Regions from separate parts of the Brachybacterium sp. JB7 genome, predicted to be linked through region 4. Evidence: riboswitches for the same ligand, from Rfam matches in the RefSeq annotation. Region 4 holds a riboswitch; each other region holds the start of a gene.
What was found. A riboswitch is a leader RNA that binds a small molecule or an ion and turns the genes downstream of it on or off. The one in region 4 is predicted to bind thiamine pyrophosphate.

Region 1: it holds a riboswitch for thiamine pyrophosphate, as region 4 does, so the genes downstream of both, thiC (phosphomethylpyrimidine synthase ThiC) here and thiM (hydroxyethylthiazole kinase) in region 4, are expected to answer to the same signal.
Region 2: it holds a riboswitch for thiamine pyrophosphate, as region 4 does, so the genes downstream of both, CIK81_RS14605 (TenA family protein) here and thiM (hydroxyethylthiazole kinase) in region 4, are expected to answer to the same signal.
Region 3: it holds a riboswitch for thiamine pyrophosphate, as region 4 does, so the genes downstream of both, CIK81_RS17340 (NUDIX hydrolase) here and thiM (hydroxyethylthiazole kinase) in region 4, are expected to answer to the same signal.

Annotation. Positions count from the first base shown of each region.
Region 1 is NZ_QPGN01000007.1:126,837-130,853, reverse strand. Features, by position in the region: gene CIK81_RS10700 (helix-turn-helix domain-containing protein) at 1-166, shown strand, start outside; gene CIK81_RS10695 (Gfo/Idh/MocA family protein) at 138-1,163, opposite strand; gene CIK81_RS10690 (DapH/DapD/GlmU-related protein) at 1,243-1,812, opposite strand; TPP riboswitch at 1,933-2,043, shown strand; gene thiC (phosphomethylpyrimidine synthase ThiC) at 2,045-3,823, shown strand; gene CIK81_RS10680 (alpha/beta hydrolase) at 3,897-4,017, shown strand, end outside.
Region 2 is NZ_QPGN01000015.1:63,259-67,275, forward strand. Features, by position in the region: gene CIK81_RS14595 (NupC/NupG family nucleoside CNT transporter) at 1-1,024, shown strand, start outside; gene CIK81_RS14600 (TenA family protein) at 1,065-1,727, opposite strand; gene CIK81_RS14605 (TenA family protein) at 1,724-2,386, opposite strand; TPP riboswitch at 2,673-2,765, opposite strand; one part of gene CIK81_RS14610 (IS3 family transposase) at 2,991-4,017, opposite strand, start outside.
Region 3 is NZ_QPGN01000030.1:14,559-18,575, reverse strand. Features, by position in the region: gene CIK81_RS17350 (nucleoside 2-deoxyribosyltransferase) at 1-343, opposite strand, end outside; gene thiD (bifunctional hydroxymethylpyrimidine kinase/phosphomethylpyrimidine kinase) at 410-1,219, opposite strand; gene CIK81_RS17340 (NUDIX hydrolase) at 1,216-1,689, opposite strand; TPP riboswitch at 1,724-1,840, opposite strand; gene CIK81_RS17335 (hypothetical protein) at 2,046-2,249, shown strand; gene CIK81_RS18275 (hypothetical protein) at 2,342-2,497, opposite strand; gene CIK81_RS18380 (hypothetical protein) at 3,246-3,398, shown strand; one part of gene CIK81_RS17330 (IS3 family transposase) at 3,461-3,745, shown strand; one part of gene CIK81_RS17330 (IS3 family transposase) at 3,748-4,017, shown strand, end outside.
Region 4 is NZ_QPGN01000008.1:24,670-28,686, reverse strand. Features, by position in the region: gene CIK81_RS11080 (calcium:proton antiporter) at 1-236, opposite strand, end outside; gene CIK81_RS11075 (hypothetical protein) at 548-1,582, opposite strand; TPP riboswitch at 1,810-1,909, shown strand; gene thiM (hydroxyethylthiazole kinase) at 1,901-2,773, shown strand; gene thiE (thiamine phosphate synthase) at 2,770-3,567, shown strand; gene thiD (bifunctional hydroxymethylpyrimidine kinase/phosphomethylpyrimidine kinase) at 3,564-4,017, shown strand, end outside.

The sequences.
Region 1 (4,017 bases), on a different contig from region 4:
CGGATTCGGCTCGCTCAGCAGCTTCTACGCCCACGTCAGCGCAGCCTGCGGGATGGCGCCGCGCGACTACCGCCGACAGACGCGTGAGGCCCTGGCCGTGCACGCACCTGAGGTCCGTGCACGCCGCCCGGGTGCCCTCAGCGGATCTGCTGCGGGCTCCCCGTGAGGGCGCTGCGCCGGGCGGCGTCCAGCACGGCAAGCACCGCCACGCCCTCCTGCCCCGGCGAGGGCGGCATCCCCCGGCCGCCGCACGCGGCGGCGAACTGCTCGTAGAACTCGAAGTAGGCACCCTGGGCCGAGGGGACCTTCTCGTCACCCTCCGCGGTATGGAGCGTTCCCCAGTGCTCTGGCTGCTCGTATCCCCACGACGCCCGATCCGCCGCCGGGCTCTCGCCCGCGAGGACAGCGTCGGCCTGGACGTCGGTGCCGTGGGCCTCGTAGGCGCCGAGGCTGCCGTACGCGCGCAGAGTACGAGCCTGCACGTGGTTCAGCTTGCTGGACGAAGCATAGGAGGTCACGCCCGAACGGTGGCGCAGCGTCACCACGAACGACGCGTCCGTGCGCCCTTCGGGCCGGTCCACATGATCGATCTGGGCCGAGACCTCCTCGACCGGTCCCAGCAGCCACATCAGCTGGTCGACCAGATGGGTGCCGAGGTCGCGCAGCAGCCCGCCCTCAGGGCCGGCCTCGAGCCCCTCGGCCTGGTCGAGGTCGAAGCGCGAGTGGACCCGCCACAGGTCGCCGAGACGCCCCGTATCGAGCACTCCCTTCAGCGTGCGCAGATCCGCGTCGAAGCGCCGGTTGTGGAACACGGACAGCACCACTCCAGCATCGCGCGCGGCATCGGTGAGCTCCTGACCGACCTCGGCCGACGGCGCGAAGGGCTTGTCGGCGACCACGTGGACCCCGGCAGAGATCGCCTCGAGCACCAGGTCGCGGCGCGTGCTGGGCGGGGTGGTGATCGTGACGGCGTCGACGCCCGCCGCGAGCATCTCCGTGAGGCTCGCGTAGATGGGGACATCCGGGTAGATCTCCCGCACGCGCCGCGTGGTCCGCTCGGAACGCGCCACGATGCCGCTGAGCTCGACGCCGCGGGCGGCATCGATGAACGGGGCGTGGAAGAAGCGCCCGCCGACGCCGAACCCTACGAGACCGAGCTTCACATGTCCTCCATTGGATTGCGCTATGTCCGAACATGGAAGACTACGTCATGGACAGCGAGGGCGGCCAGGACGTCTCGTCTCAGTCCTCCACCGTCCTGATCACCCGGGCCGGGGACCCCACGACGAGTGCCCGCGCGGGCACGTCCTTCGTGACCACGGAGGCCGCCGCGATCACCGCGTCCTCACCGATCGTGACGCCGGGCAGGATGGTCACGTTCGCACCGATCCACACGTTGCGGCCGATCACCACCGGGGAGGGGTGCAGGTCACCGCGGCGACGGGGCGAGAGGTCATGGTTCAAGGTGGCGATCACGGTGTTGTGGCCGATGAGGCAGTCGTCGCCGATCTCGAGCCCTCCCTGGTCCTGGAAACGGCAGCCGGCGTTGAGGAACACCCGTTCGCCCAGCCGGATATTCTTGCCGAAGTCGGAGGTGAACGGAGGGAACACCGTCACGCTCTCGGCGATCTCGCGACCCGTCAGCGCGGAGAGCAGCTCGCGCACACGGGCCGGCTCGTGATAGCCGCCGTTGAGCTCTCCGGTGATCCGCAGCGCCTCTTGGCTGGTCTCGTGCATCACGGCATGCAGCGGGGAGCCCGCCGGGATCGTCTCGCCGCTGTCGAGAGCGTCGAGGAGATCGGTGAGGGTCATGAAGGCCGCCTTCCGCGAGGTCCTGGTCCGGCGCCGTCTCCGCGGCGCACGTGCGCTCAGCGTAGCCAGGCGAGCTGAGCGGAGTGTCCGCCGTCTCCTGCGCAGGTGCTATTGTCACCGTCGATCCCTCGGGTGCCCGCTGCAGCGGGCTGAGATCGGACTGTCGCCGTCCGAGTACCGAATGAACCTGCTCCGGATAGTGCCGGCGAAGGAAGAAGGAGAGCGAAGCGCTATGTCCGCACGCCCTGAGAACTACTCCACCCACCGCCTCGACCTGCTCGAGGATCCTGATCATGGCATCCGTGTGCCCATCACACAGGTCCTCCAGGACGACGCCCCCGACGGCACCCGCACCCCGCCCTTCCCGGTGTACCGCACCGCCGGCCCCGGCTGCGACCCCGAGGTCGGGCTGCCGTCGCTGCGCGGCGGCTGGATCATCGAGCGCGGCGACGTCGAGCAGTACGTCGGGCGCGACCGCGCCCTCGCCGATGATGGACGCGGCGCCGTGCGCCGCGGTGAGGCCAGCGCCGAGTGGCGCGGTGCCCGGCGTGCTCCGCTGCGGTCCTCCGCCGGCACACGGGTCACGCAGATGCACTACGCCCGACGGGGAGAGATCACTGCGGAGATGCGCTACGTCGCGCTGCGGGAGGGCTGCGACGTGGAGCTCGTGCGCAGCGAGCTCGCTGCGGGCCGCGCGATCATCCCGGCGAACGTGAACCATCCCGAGGCCGAGCCGATGATCATCGGGCGCGCGTTCCTGGTGAAGATCAATGCCAACATCGGCAACTCGGCGGTGACGTCGTCCATCGCCGAGGAGGTCTCCAAGCTCGAGTGGGCGACCCGCTGGGGCGCGGACACGGTGATGGATCTGTCCACCGGGGACGACATCCACACCACGCGGGAGTGGCTGCTGCGCAACGCGCCCGTGCCCATCGGAACGGTGCCGATCTACCAGGCACTCGAGAAGGTCGACGGCGAGGCGAACGCGCTGACCTGGGAGATCTTCCGTGACACGGTGATCGAGCAGTGCGAGCAGGGCGTGGACTACATGACGATCCACGCCGGGGTGCTGCTGCGCTACGTGCCGCTGACCGCGAACCGGGTGACGGGGATCGTCTCCCGGGGCGGTTCGATCCTCGCGGGCTGGTGCCTGGCTCACCATCGGGAGAACTTCCTGTACGAGCACTTCGACGAGCTGTGCGAGATCTTCGCCCGCTACGACGTGTCCTTCTCCCTCGGCGACGGACTGCGCCCGGGGTCGCTGGCGGACGCGAACGATGCCGCGCAGTTCGCCGAGCTCGACACGCTCGCCGAGCTCACGGCCCGCGCGTGGGAGTACGACGTGCAGGTCATGGTCGAGGGCCCCGGACACATCCCGCTGCATCTGGTGAGGGAGAACGTGGAGCGACAGCAGGAGCTGTGCCACGGCGCGCCGTTCTACACGCTCGGTCCGCTGGTCACCGACATCGCGCCGGGCTACGACCACATCACGTCCGCCATCGGGGCGACGGAGATCGCTCGCTACGGCACCGCGATGCTCTGCTACGTCACTCCGAAGGAGCACCTCGGGCTGCCGAACCGCGACGATGTGAAGACCGGCGTGATCACCTACAAGATCGCCGCTCATGCGGCCGACGTCGCCAAGGGGCACCCGGGCGCCCTGGCCCGCGACAACGCTCTGTCCAAGGCCCGCTTCGAGTTCCGGTGGCGGGACCAGTTCGGACTGTCCCTGGACCCGCAGCTCGCCGAGGAGTACCACGACGAGACGCTCCCGGCAGAGCCTGCGAAGACGGCGCACTTCTGCTCGATGTGCGGCCCGAAGTTCTGCTCGATGCGCCTGTCGCAGGACATCCGCGACACCTACGGCGACGCCGCTGCACAGAGCGAGATCGCGCAGGCGGAACTCATCCGGGCGGGTATGGACGCGAAGTCCCGCGAGTTCCGCGAGTCCGGCGGCACGGTCTACCTGCCGGACCCGTCGCTGCCCGTGGGCTCCGGGGACGAGGGCTGAGAGGGCGGACGGGACTCGTCGGGCGGGGCGGCAGCGCGGCGTCGGCAGCTCACCGGTGCCCTACCGTGGGTCCATGATCACCGCCCGTCAGGCCCGCCGCTGGGCGTCCCGCCTGCTCATCGTGCTACTCGCGCTCGTGGTGCTCGTCGCCGCCGCACTCGTGGTCTGGAGCCGCACCGGGATCATGGAGGCCG
Region 2 (4,017 bases), on a different contig from region 4:
CGGGTACGCGGAGTCCGTGAACGCCGCGGCCAACATCTTCGTGGGCCAGACCGAGGCACCCCTGGTGATCCGGCCCTACATCAAGCGCCTGTCCCGCTCGGGGCTGTTCGCCGTGATGGTCGGCGGGCTCTCGACCGTCGCCGGCTCGGTGCTGGTGGGCTACTCGCTGCTCGGCGCGCCGCTGGAATACCTGATCGCCGCGAGCTTCATGGCCGCCCCGGGCGCCCTGCTCATGGCGAAGATCCTGCTGCCGGAGGACGATCCCGACGCCCTGGCGCGGGAGGCCGCCCTGGTCGAAGCCAGCAGTACGCGCTCCAGGAGCCGCAGCACGCAGACCTCCCGCGTGGAGGGCACCACCGCCGAGGCCGCAGCGCCCCCGGCCGACGCCGCGCGCGCCACGGATATCGGCGTCACGGATGGCGGCGTCGCGAAGGCCGCTGAGGATGCTGAGGACGCCGAGGCACCCGAGGACGTTGAGGACACCGAGGACGACCTCGAGGAGATGCAGTACAGCAACGTCATCGACGCCGCGGCGGGCGGCGCAGCCGACGGTCTCAAGCTCGCCGCGACCGTCGGCGCCATGCTGCTGGCCTTCATCTCGCTGATCGCCCTGATCAACCTGCTGCTGGGTACCGTCGGCGGTTGGTTCGGGGCCGGGGACCTGACCTTCCAGCAGATCCTCGGTTGGGTGTTCGCCCCGGTGATGGCGATGATCGGCGTGCCGTGGAACGAGGCCGTGAGCTCGGGGAGCTTCGTGGGCCAGAAGGTCGTGGTCAACGAGTTCGTCGCCTTCGCCGGTTTCGGCCCCCAGATCGACTCGTTCAGCCCGAAGACCGCAGCGATCACCACCTTCGCGCTCACCGGATTCGCGAACCTCAGCTCGCTGGGCATCCTGCTGGGCGGGCTCGGCGGCCTGGCCCCGAGCCGTCGCTCCGAGATCGCCCAGCTCGGCCTGAAGGCGATCCTCGGCGGCACCCTCGCGAACCTCATGAGCGCCGCGATCGCCGGGGTCCTGCTGGGCTGAGACGGGGCGGCCGGTGGAGGCCGGCCGCCCCGCCCGACGATCAGCGCTCGTCGGCCGCCAGCGCCTGCTGCCAGAACTCGGCCTCGAGGCGGGCGGCGGTGCGGAACACGCCCAGCAGCTCCTCGAACCGCTGTGCGCTGAGCGAGCCCGACGACAGAGCGTCCAGCTGGGCGATGGCACGGCCGGCCGCCTGCTGGAAGTCGTCGCCCGCGTACTCGGAGATCCACGCCCCATAGGGATGGTCGGGCACGCGCTCCAGCTGCGGCTCGAGGCGCTCGCCGATCTCGGCGTAGCCGATCGTGCACGGGGCCAGCGCGACGTTCAGATCCAGCAGGTCACCGGCCTGCCCGCAGTCCAGCACGTACCGGGTGTACGCGACGGTCGCGAGCTTCTCCGGCGCCGACTCGACCGCCTCTCGGGGGATGCCCCACTCGCCGGTGAGGCGCAGGTGCAGATCCATCTCGGCGAGGATCGCCGAGAGGCCTCCGGCCGACGCGGTGAGGTCGGCCAGGGTGCGCGATTTGTAGGCGGCCAGCGCATTGGCGCGGGCGAACTGCACCAGGAACAGGTAATCCTGCACCAGGTAGTCCTGGAAGGCGGGCAGCGGCAGGGTGCCGGCACCGAGCTGCTCGACGAAGGCATGGTCGGTGTATGCCTCCCACTCGGGGAGGGCGGCGGCGCGGAGATCCTCGAACAGGCTCATCGGGCACCTCCGACGAACGGCGTCGAAGAGGACTGGTCGAAGAAGTCCAGCTCCAGCTGCACCGTGCGGTCGAAGAATGTGCGCGCGACCTCGGGGTTCGCGGGACCGACCTGGTCGAGCTCGCGGCGCAGGAAATCCACGAGGTCCACGAAGCCGGGGTTGTCATGCAGGGTGATCCACTCGGCGTGGACGAAGCTCTCCGGCAGCGGACGCGGCGCCGCGGCAGCCCAGTCCAGGTAGAGCCACTCGGTGACCAGGAGGACGGCCAGCACCGCGCCGTAGTCCCGGGTGTCCGCCGCCTCGTGGAACAGGGCGAGGAACCCGTCGGTCGCCGGGGTGTTCGGCACGTTCTGCCGGTCCTGCTCCGTGACGCCGAGCGCCTCGAAAGAGCGCAGGAAATAGGTGTTCTCGTCCCCGGCCACCTCGCCGACGAACTGCGCGAATCGCAGCCGTGCCTCGAACGTCCCTGCCGTGGCGATCGCGGCGCCGAGCAGCGCCAGGAAGCTGTCGAGGAAACGGTGGTCCTGGATCAGGTAGCCGGCCATCACCTCATCGGAGATCGTGCCGTCGTGCAGCTCGGCGACGAACCGGTGCTGCACGGCGGATGTCCAGGTGGGTTCGCTGCCCTCGCGCAGGGAGTGGGTGAATGACGTGCTCATCGGGGAGGCCTCCTCGGTGATCGGTGATCGGTGATCGGTGATCGGTGATCGGTGATCGGTGATCGGATGGGCCGGGTGCGTCTCTCGCATCCCGGACGATCACGGGGCCGCCGACGAGCCGTTCGCGCGAAGAGGTGTCCTGCCGATGCGTGGCGTCGTGCGCGATGTGTGCGCCGGATGCCGGGCGCGGCATCCGGGACCGTGCAGGGCACCGGCGGTGCGCACGGTGTCGGATGCGGAGCACGGCAAAGGACCCTGAGCAGGGCATGACGGCGCGAGATGGTGCTGCGCTCATCCATGACATCCCTCCGCGAGTGCGAGCTCGTTCAGGTTCGGCGGGTGTGTTCTCAGCCCCGGTGGGGCACCCCGTGTCGTCGCTCGAGCATATCGCGGGCTCTCCGCGAACGGGGAAGCCTCCAGCGCACGAAGGTGATGCAGGGAGGGAACCGACCAGCGGGGAGCCTAAAAATGTCCCTCCAGGACCGATGTCGTGGCTGACATCGGTCCTGGAGGGACAAAACTCAACGCTGAGCTGAGCTGAGCCGAGCTGGGCTGAGCTGAGCCGGGCCGCGGAATTTGTCAAGGTGAATGAGGCCAGTGGGAGTCAGGCGGCGGTCTGGTAGGCCTGCTGGTCGTCGTGGTTGGCGGGCTTGTTGATCCAGGCTGCGTCGGGCAGCGTGAGGATCTTCGGGACGGCAGTTGGGGTGCTGAACCGTTCGGGGTGGGCGTTCCGGGCGGTGTTGAGGACGTCGGCGCGGTCGGCGGCCTTCGCGGCGGCGAGGCCGTAGTGAACCTCCGCCGGCGTGTGCAGGCCCAGACCGCCGTGGTGGTGCTCGTGGTTGTAGCGGTCGCGGAACGCGTCCATGAACGCCCTGGCATCGCTGAGAGAGCCGAATCGGTCGGGGAAGACCGGGGCGTACTTCAGCGTCTTGAACCAGGCCTCGGAGTAGGGGTTGTCGTTGGAGACCTTCGGGCGCGAGTGCGAGCGGGTGACCTCCAGATCGGCGAGCAGCGTCGCGACGGTCTTCGAGGTCATCGAGGTGCCGCGGTCGGCGTGGACCACCTCGGGGATGCCGTGGATGGCGAACACCTCGCGCATCATCTCCTCGGCCAGGGGCCCGGACTCGCGGGCGTGGACGTGGACGCCGACGAGGTAGCGGGAGTAGATATCGATCATCACGTAGGCGTCGTAGTAGACGCCCCGGACCGGGCCAGGCAGCTTGGTGATGTCCCAGGAATAGACCTGCCCAGGTGCCGTGGCGACCAGCTCGGGGATCGCCCTCGCCGGATGCCTGGCCTGCCTGCGACGCTCTGTGACCAGGGTGTTCTCCCGCAGTACCCGATACATCGTGGAGACCGAGCACAGGTAGATCCCACGGTCCAGCAACTCGGCGAAGATCTGTATCGGGGTGGCATCGACGAACTCGTCGCTGGTCAGCACCGCAAGCACCCTCGCCCGTTCGGTGCGCGAGAGCCGGTTGGCCGGCACCACCTCCCGCGGCACGGGTGGCCCCGGGCGCTGCTGCCGGCGACTGGCTGTCGCCCGCGAGATGCCGGTCAAGACCGACGCGGCCCGGGTGGGTGTCCCCTGGACGGTGAGGTCGGTGTAGGCGTTCATCAGCGCTTGTTGC
Region 3 (4,017 bases), on a different contig from region 4:
ACTCGGCTCCCTCGTCGAGGAGTAAGACGATGGGTTTGTTCCAGGCGGAGGCCCACCCGATCTCGATGTGCGTGCCCGGGGATGCCGGTGCGCCGGGGAACGCGACGAAGACGTCGCAGGCGGCGATCTCCGTGTAGTCGATGCGTGTGCATTCGCTGGGTTCCATGAACTCACGGCCCCAGTGCTCTCTGCGGTGGGCGCAGTGCACATCCCACCCCTGGGTTTCGAAGAAGTCGATGATCGAGGTGTACTTGTCGATCGCGGCGTCGCCCATCACATGGGTGTCGGCGTCGACGAGAGCTTTGAACGGGCCGGCGAGAAACATCTTTCGCGTCATCGTCACGGCTCCTTTCATGAGTCGAAGTGGTTAGCTCTACCGATCGGAACGAGGAGGGGCTGTTCTGCATCCCTACCCGCGCGGCCAGAGCTGGTGGAAGTGATGCAGGGGACCGTGACCTTGGCCGACGTCGAGGCGGTCGCTGGCAACGAGAGCGCCGTGCAGGTAGGTCTTCGCCCGTTCAACGCTTTCGGGCACGGTGTGGTCAGGCAGCAGTGCGGTGATCGCCGAGGACAAGGTGCAGCCGGTGCCGTGGTCGTTGAGGGTTTCGATCCTGGGAGAGGTGTAGGTGGAGATCCCGTCGGGGCCGGCGAGGTAGTCGACACTGACCGTCTCGTTCGTGAGATGCCCGCCTTTGAGTAGCGCCCACTGACAGCCAAGGCCACGCAGCCCGGTGGCCTGGTCCTCCATCTGCCCCAAGCGGGTGACATCTGTGGTGTCGAGGAGCATGGCGGCTTCGGGAAGGTTCGGGGTGATGATCGTGGCCAGTGGCACGAGCGTGTCTCGGATGGCTGCGACCGCATCGTCGTCCAACAGCCTGTCGCCGCTCTTGGCGACCATCACCGGATCAAGGACCACGGTCTCGGCTTCGTGGTATTGCAGGCGCTCGGCGATGACCTCGGCGATCGCGGCGTTGGCGACCATACCGATCTTTACCGCGTCGACGCGCACATCGTCGAACACTGCATCGATCTGCTCACCGACGAAAGAGGGATCAAGGGGCATGAACGAGCGCACACCGCGCGTGTTCTGTGCCACGACCGCGGTGATCGCGGCCATACCGTAGGTGCCCCTCGCTGAGAAGGCTTTGAGATCGGCGTGGATGCCCGCCCCGCCAGTGGGGTCGGTGCCTGCGATGGATAGGACGTTCTTGATCGTCATGCGTGCACTTCCTTCTGCTGCTGTGTGGCGGCGTAGCGGGCGACCTCGGCGACATCCTTGCTCAGAGTCAGGCGGGCCTCGTCGACCTCGTCGAGGGGGAACCAGCGTGCTTCGAGGGCGTCGTCGCCAGCGTGGGGTTGCCCCGAGCGCCACTGGCAGAGCACGGCGATAAGCACGTAGTGACTGTCCAACCGTCCAGTCTCGTCTCGGCTGAACGCGTCAACGGAAGTCAAAACACCGGTCGCCTGACCGATGATGCTGGTTTCTTCACCGAGTTCGCGTTCGGCGGCTTTGGTGATCGTTTCTCCGAATTCGATCTTCCCGCCCGGGAATCCCCAGAATCCTGCATCAGGAGGGTTCGCGCGACGCACCAAGAGGACATGGTCATCTTTGATGAGGACGGAAATGACCGCGACCCTCGGGCGCACCTCGACTGAGGACGTCGCGGGGCCGACAACAGAATGGGACACTGTAACCTCCTAATGGGGAGGCCAGCGAAGGAAAGAAGCCCTGCTAGACCAGTCCCTTCGCCGGCATGATCCGGATCAGGTTCTAGGGTCACCACGCTGACAACGTCCAGTGGTATCTCAGCCCCTTGACGGGACACCCCTCGGTGCAACCCGAATCTACCAGAATGCCGTCACAGATACACCCTGCGCGGATTGCCCGCTGCGGGATGCTGGTGTTGGGATCGGCTGCGCACCTATCCAGTGCTGCGACTGTGCCCGATGGAGCAAGTGCCCGTCTCACGGGTGGAGTCACTGGTCGGTGTCGGCCTTGGACGGTAGAATGGAAGGTGTCGGGCGAGCATGAAGGAGGACAGGTCATGGCGACGACGAAGGCCCTGGAACAGGCCGAGATCGACCGGCTCGAAGCGCAGGTCACTGCGAGCCAGCGGATGGCTAGCGAAGAGGAGACTGACGCCGACCGTGCCCTGGGCCGCAAGGTGCTCACTGGAGAGATGTCCGCCGATGACGCCATCGCCGTCCGGCTGGCGCAGATCGACGCGAAGCACGGCATCACCCGGTAACACGCCGCGGGCCAATGTCTCGGGCGGGGGTGGACGGTGATGCCGGATCATTACACGTATCCCGGCACCGAGGTGCTCGTCAACATCCCCGGCTACACCGACCCGGCGGCGTGGAAGGAAGCCGAGACCGCCCACGGCGCGAGATAGGTGTCCTGGATCACGAGCTGCGAGCGGCGTTGCAGCGGCGAGCACACCGCCTCGACCCCGACCCGCCGTTCGGTCCACCAGACCAGGGGCGGGGGCCACATGACCGAGGACTCGGACTATGAACACTCAACGTACCGCCACAGGCGAGCGGAACGAGAGCAGCGTGCGGGCGGCCCGGTCACGTCCGGGCGAGGAGAACGGGTCCGCAAAATGGGCGGACCCGTTGATCACGACGCAGGCCAACCTCTCAGGGCGAAACCCCTGGCACGGTGGGAGGAAATTTCCTCCCACCGTGCCAGGGGGACGCCCACGGTGCCGCCACTGTGGCGGCGCCGTACGCCTCGCGCGGGCAGGCCATGGTGGTGCCGAATCGGCACCACCATGCCATCCGCAGGTGCGAACCGTGCAGGGGCAACGGGGCCGGAAAATTTCCGGAGCCGTTCACCGGCCCCCGGCGCGGGCACGGTCCTGCAAAATTTGCGGGACCGTTGGCTTGGGCACGGGGGTGGAAAATTTTCACCCCCGTGGGCTCGAGCCGACCGTGGTGCCACCGTGGCACCACCGTCAAGAACGAGGGCAGGTCGACGGTGGTGGCAAATTGCCACAACCGTGCTGCCGGAGACGACGACAGCGGGCTGACGGTGGTGCACAATTTTCACCACCGTGACGTTCCGCTGGTGACTGCTCCGGGGGCGCCGAATCGGCACCCCCGTGCCCGACCCCGTTTTCGGGGCCTCCAAGGGCACGACAGCACTGACCATCCACATGTAGTAGCTCGCTCCTGCGCGGATGGCTAGATGCAGTGATTGCTGTTTTTGAACCTCGGGTGTATGGGCGTACCTGTCGGGTATGAACAGTATCCCGACACCCCAGACCCATACGCCCACCACGACGACGAGGCCGCGCCTGGCGATCGACGACGAGGCCCTGACCGACACCGACCGGGAGACGATCCGGCAGGCCGCGAAGACCACAGCCTCCCGGTTCCCGCCCAGGGACTGATGCACGATCAGGTGTCACATGATCTGTGGCGCCGTGCGGCGTTGCAGGGAAGGATGTGCGCCATGCCCGCTCCCTATCCCAAAGAGTTCCGTGAGGACGTCGTCCGCGTCGCGAGGAACCGTGAACCCGGCCAGAAGCTCTCCGTGATCGCGAAGGACTTCGGGATCTCCGAGTCCTGCCTGACGAACTGGATGCGCCAAGCGGACGTCGAGGACGGCAACCGGCCTGGGAAGACCCGTGAGGATTCCACCGAGCTGCGCGAGCTCCGACGCCGGAACCGGCTGCTGGAGCAGGAGAACGAGGTGCTCCGCCGTGCTGCTGCATACCTGTCCCAGGCGAATCTGCCGGGAAAATCCTCTACCCGCTCGTGAGCGAGCTCGCCGCCGACGGGATCCCCGTTGCGGTGTCCTTGCGGGTCCTGAAGCTCTCCCGTCAGCCCTACTACCGCTGGCGCAAACAGCAGGTCACCGAGGCCGAGCTGGTCGAGGCCTATCGAGCCAACGCGCTATTGGACGCTCACCGCGACGACCCGGAGTTCGGGTACCGATTCCTCGCCGGCGAAGCCGCTGAGGCTGGTGAGGTCATGTGCGAGCGAACCGCGTGGCGGATCTGCCACGAC
Region 4 (4,017 bases):
GCGACGATCGCTGCGAGCACGAGCACCAAGGCGATCCCCGGAAGCGGGCCTGCGAGCCACGGGGCGGCCACCGCGAGAGCGCCGACCCCGAGCCAGCCCAGGGCGAGGCGTCCGAGAGCGGAACGGGTGAGCACGGCGCGTCGCAAGGAGCGGCCGGTCAGAGCGCGAGAGTCCTCCGGCTGCTGCGCGGAGTCCGCAGAGCCCGTGGAGGGCGTCGAGGAGGGGAGAGGCGGCATGGACGGCATGATCCAGATCCTGTTCCGAGGCCGTCCTCATCGGGTTCTCGTGGGTCGGGTCGTCCCGGCCAAGGCGCCTGCGTGACCTGTGCGGCGCACCGCCCACGGTAGCGGAACGTGCAGGCGACGGGGAGGGGTGGGGCGGAGCTGGTGAGCGATCTGACCAGCAGAGGGACCAGAGCGCCCCGGAGGCGCGGCGGCGTCCGGGGCGGATCACGCAACGCAGCACGAGGTGCACCGAGCGGCGACCAGCGCGGCGGGCAGCGCGCCGGGCGGCGAGCGTCGGGGTAGCTCGGTCGGAGTCGTCGGGCTCAGCCGGCGTCGCTGCGCGCGATGCCCACGAGCAGACCCTGGTCGTTGTCGACGTAGGTGCCCGGGGCGACGTGGAGCGGGTAGGTCTCGCCGTCGGCCGTTTCGCCGGTGCACGGCGACGGCTCGAAGGCCTCGAAGCTCAGCCCGTCCTCACAGGTCACGGACTCCCAGTCCGCCTCGGCGACCGGCACGTATGCGTTCTCCGAGGTGAGCGTCTGCAGGGTGCTCTCCTCGAGCTCCTGGGCGCTGAGGTCCTCCGAGCCGAACATGGAGCCGAAGCCCAGCCCGGTGAGCTCGGTGCCCTCGTCCAGCAGCACGTCTGCGGGGCCGGTCAGGCCGTCTCCCGTCGTGAACAGCACCGCCACGGCGCCGCCCTCGCCGAGCTCCCCGGTTACGGGGACCCGCGCTGCCTGGGCGGTCCACTCCTGCTCCGGCTCGGTCATGTCCATGCTCGCCGGGCCCGTGCACGTGGCGCTCCGGCCGGGCGCGAGCTCCAGCTCCTCCTCACAGGTCGCCGTGCCGTCGAACGGCTCGGCGAGCGTCGTGGCGAGCTCGTCCGGTGAGAGCACGGGCCAGCCGTCGCCGGTCTGGTCGTCGCCCGGCAGATCCGTCACGAGCATGATCTGCGTGCGGCCGTCCGCGGCATCGTCCCCCTCGCTGCCGCTCCCGTCGCCGGTTCCCTCTTCACCCTCCTGCCCGCTTCCGTCCGCGTCGGCCGGATCCCCGGCCCCCGCACCCACCCCATCGTCCTGAGCGGAGCCGCCGTCTGAACTGCCCGTACTGCCCGAGCTGCCCGCGTCGTCGGCCTCCGTCGTGTCCTCGGAATCCTCGTCGGACCCGTCGCCGTTTCCCCCGTCGGAGGCCTCCATCGGCTGCTCCTGGGCGTCACCGCCACCGTCGTCCGCGCTGCCGTCGTCGTCGGCGCTGCCCCCGCAGGCCGACACGCTCAGCAGAGCGGCTCCGGCCAGGACGGCCAGCGCGGTGCGAGTGCCGGTGCGAGCGCGAGCGCGACGCGCTGTGCTGTTCGCGGTCATGGTGTTCCCCCTCGTGTCAGCGGATGGCTGGCCCCGTCCGAGCCTTCTGGTGATGCGTCTGGTGACGCGCTTGGCGCAGCGTCTCGCGATGCATCTGGCAGTACGCCGACTCGAAGGGATCCGCGTCACACCGTGCCAAAAGGTCAAGGGTCGGTCAAGGTTTACCCAAGAGTCTTTGGTGACCTGTCTGTGGAGATCCTGTGTGCGGGCCCCTGCTAGAGTCGCCGACCAGTGACACGGGGTGCCGTCGGGACGCGACGGCTGAGATCAGACCCGTCGAACCTGCTCGGGCCCACACCTGCGAAGGGATCGTCATCCATGGAGAACTCCACGCCGTCCGCTGAGGCGGCGCGCCCCGCTGCGGCGGTGCGCCTCGAACGCGCCCTGACCGCGCTGCGCGACCGGGGGCCGCTGGTCCAGTGCCTCACCAACACCGTCGTCCAGCAGATCACGGCCGACGTGCTGCTCGCGATCCGCGCGGCACCCGCGATGGTGGACCACCCGCAGGAGGCGCCCGTCTTCGCCGCAGTGGCCGACGGGATCCTCGTGAACACCGGCACCGTCTCTCCCGCCCAGGTCGAGGCCATGCCCGCCGCCGCCCGAGCCGCGCGCGACGCCGGGCGGCCCTGGGTGCTCGACCCGGTCGCCATCGGGTCGCTGCCGGTGCGGACCCCGCTCGCCCACGAGCTGCTCGAACTCGGCCCCACCGCCATCCGCGGCAACGCCTCGGAGATCGCTGCGCTCGCCGGCACCGGCCGCGGAGGCCGCGGCGTGGACTCCACCGACTCGGTCGACGCCGTGCTCGAGGCGGCCCACGACCTCGCCGAACGCAGCGGTGCCGTGGTGGCCGTCTCCGGGGAGCGCGACGCGATCGTCTCCCGCCACCGGACCACACTGCTGACCAGCGGTGATCCGCTGATGACCCGCGTGATCGGCACCGGATGCTCGCTCGGCGCCAGCTGCGCGGCAGTGCTCGGCGCGACCCGGGACACCGACCTCACCGCGCATGACGCCGTGCTCGCGGCCCACGCCCTGCTCGGCGCGGCCGGAACCCGCGCGGCGCGGACGGCCGAGGGCGTCGGCTCCTTCGCGGTCGCCTGGCTCGACGCGCTGGACGCCCTGACCCCGGCCGACGTGCTGGGCATCGTGCAGCTCGACGAGCGCGGGATCTCCCCGGCGGCCGGCGCATGACCCGCCCGTCCCTGCGCGCAGCGCACGAGTGCGACCTGCGGCTCTACCACGTCACCGACTCCGCGCTCTCCGGCGGCATCGGAGCCGTGCCCGCCGTGGTCCTCGCCGCCGTGCGCGGCGGGGCCGGCATGATCCAGCTGCGGGACAAGGACGCCACGGACGCCGACCTCGTCGAGCTCGTGGAGGAGTGCCGACGAGTGCTCGGAGCGCAGCTCGGAGCCCGCGCCGCGCAGATCCCGCTGGTGGTCGACGACCGCCTCGCGGTGGCCGAGCAGACGCGCTGCCACCTCCACGTGGGCCAGGACGACGCCACGCCGGCGCATGCCCGTGAGGTGCTCGGCCCGGACCTCATGATCGGGCTGTCCACCGGAACCCCTGCTCAGGTGCGCGAGGCGCTCGCAGCAGGTGAGGCCGACCTCCTCGGCATCGGACCGATCCACTCGACCGCCACCAAGACCGATGCCGCAGCGCCGCTGGGCATCGACGGGCTGACCGCCTGCCTCGCGCCCTGGCACGAGGCGGCCCGGACGGAGGGATCCCCGCTGCCGCGCACCGTCGCGATCGGCGGGATCGACGAGACCGCTGCCGCGCCCATCGCGGCGACCGGCGTCGAGGGGATCTGCGTCGTCTCGCAGATCGCCGGCGCGGCGGACCCGCAGGCGGCATCCGCCCGGCTGCTGGCCGCCTTCACCCGCGGAGCCGGGCAGGCCAGCAACTCCGGACACGGACCAGCAGGCGGGCCGAGAATCGGACACAGAATCGGACACGGAATCGGGCAGGAGGATCAGGCATGACGGCATGGCGACCGCCCACCGCGCTGACCATCGCGGGCTCGGACTCCGGAGGCGGGGCCGGGATCCAGGCCGATCTGAAGACCTTCTCCGCGCTCGGCGTCTTCGGCACGACGGCCCTCACCGCGCTCACCGCGCAGAACACCCTGGGCGTGCAGGCCGTGATCCCCGTCGGCGGGGAGGCCGTGGGGCAGCAGATCACGAGCGTCCTGGACGACATCCCGGTCGACGCCACGAAGATCGGCATGCTCGCCTCCGCCGACGTGGTCGCCGCGGTGATCTCCGCGATCGAGGCCAGGCCCGAGCAGTTCGGCCGCATCGTGCTGGACCCCGTCATGATCGCCACCAGCGGGGACGCCCTGCTGGAAAACGAATCCACCACGCTCCTGCGCGAGAGGCTGCTGCCGCTGGCCCACGTGCTCACCCCGAACCTGCCCGAGGCCGCCCGCCTGC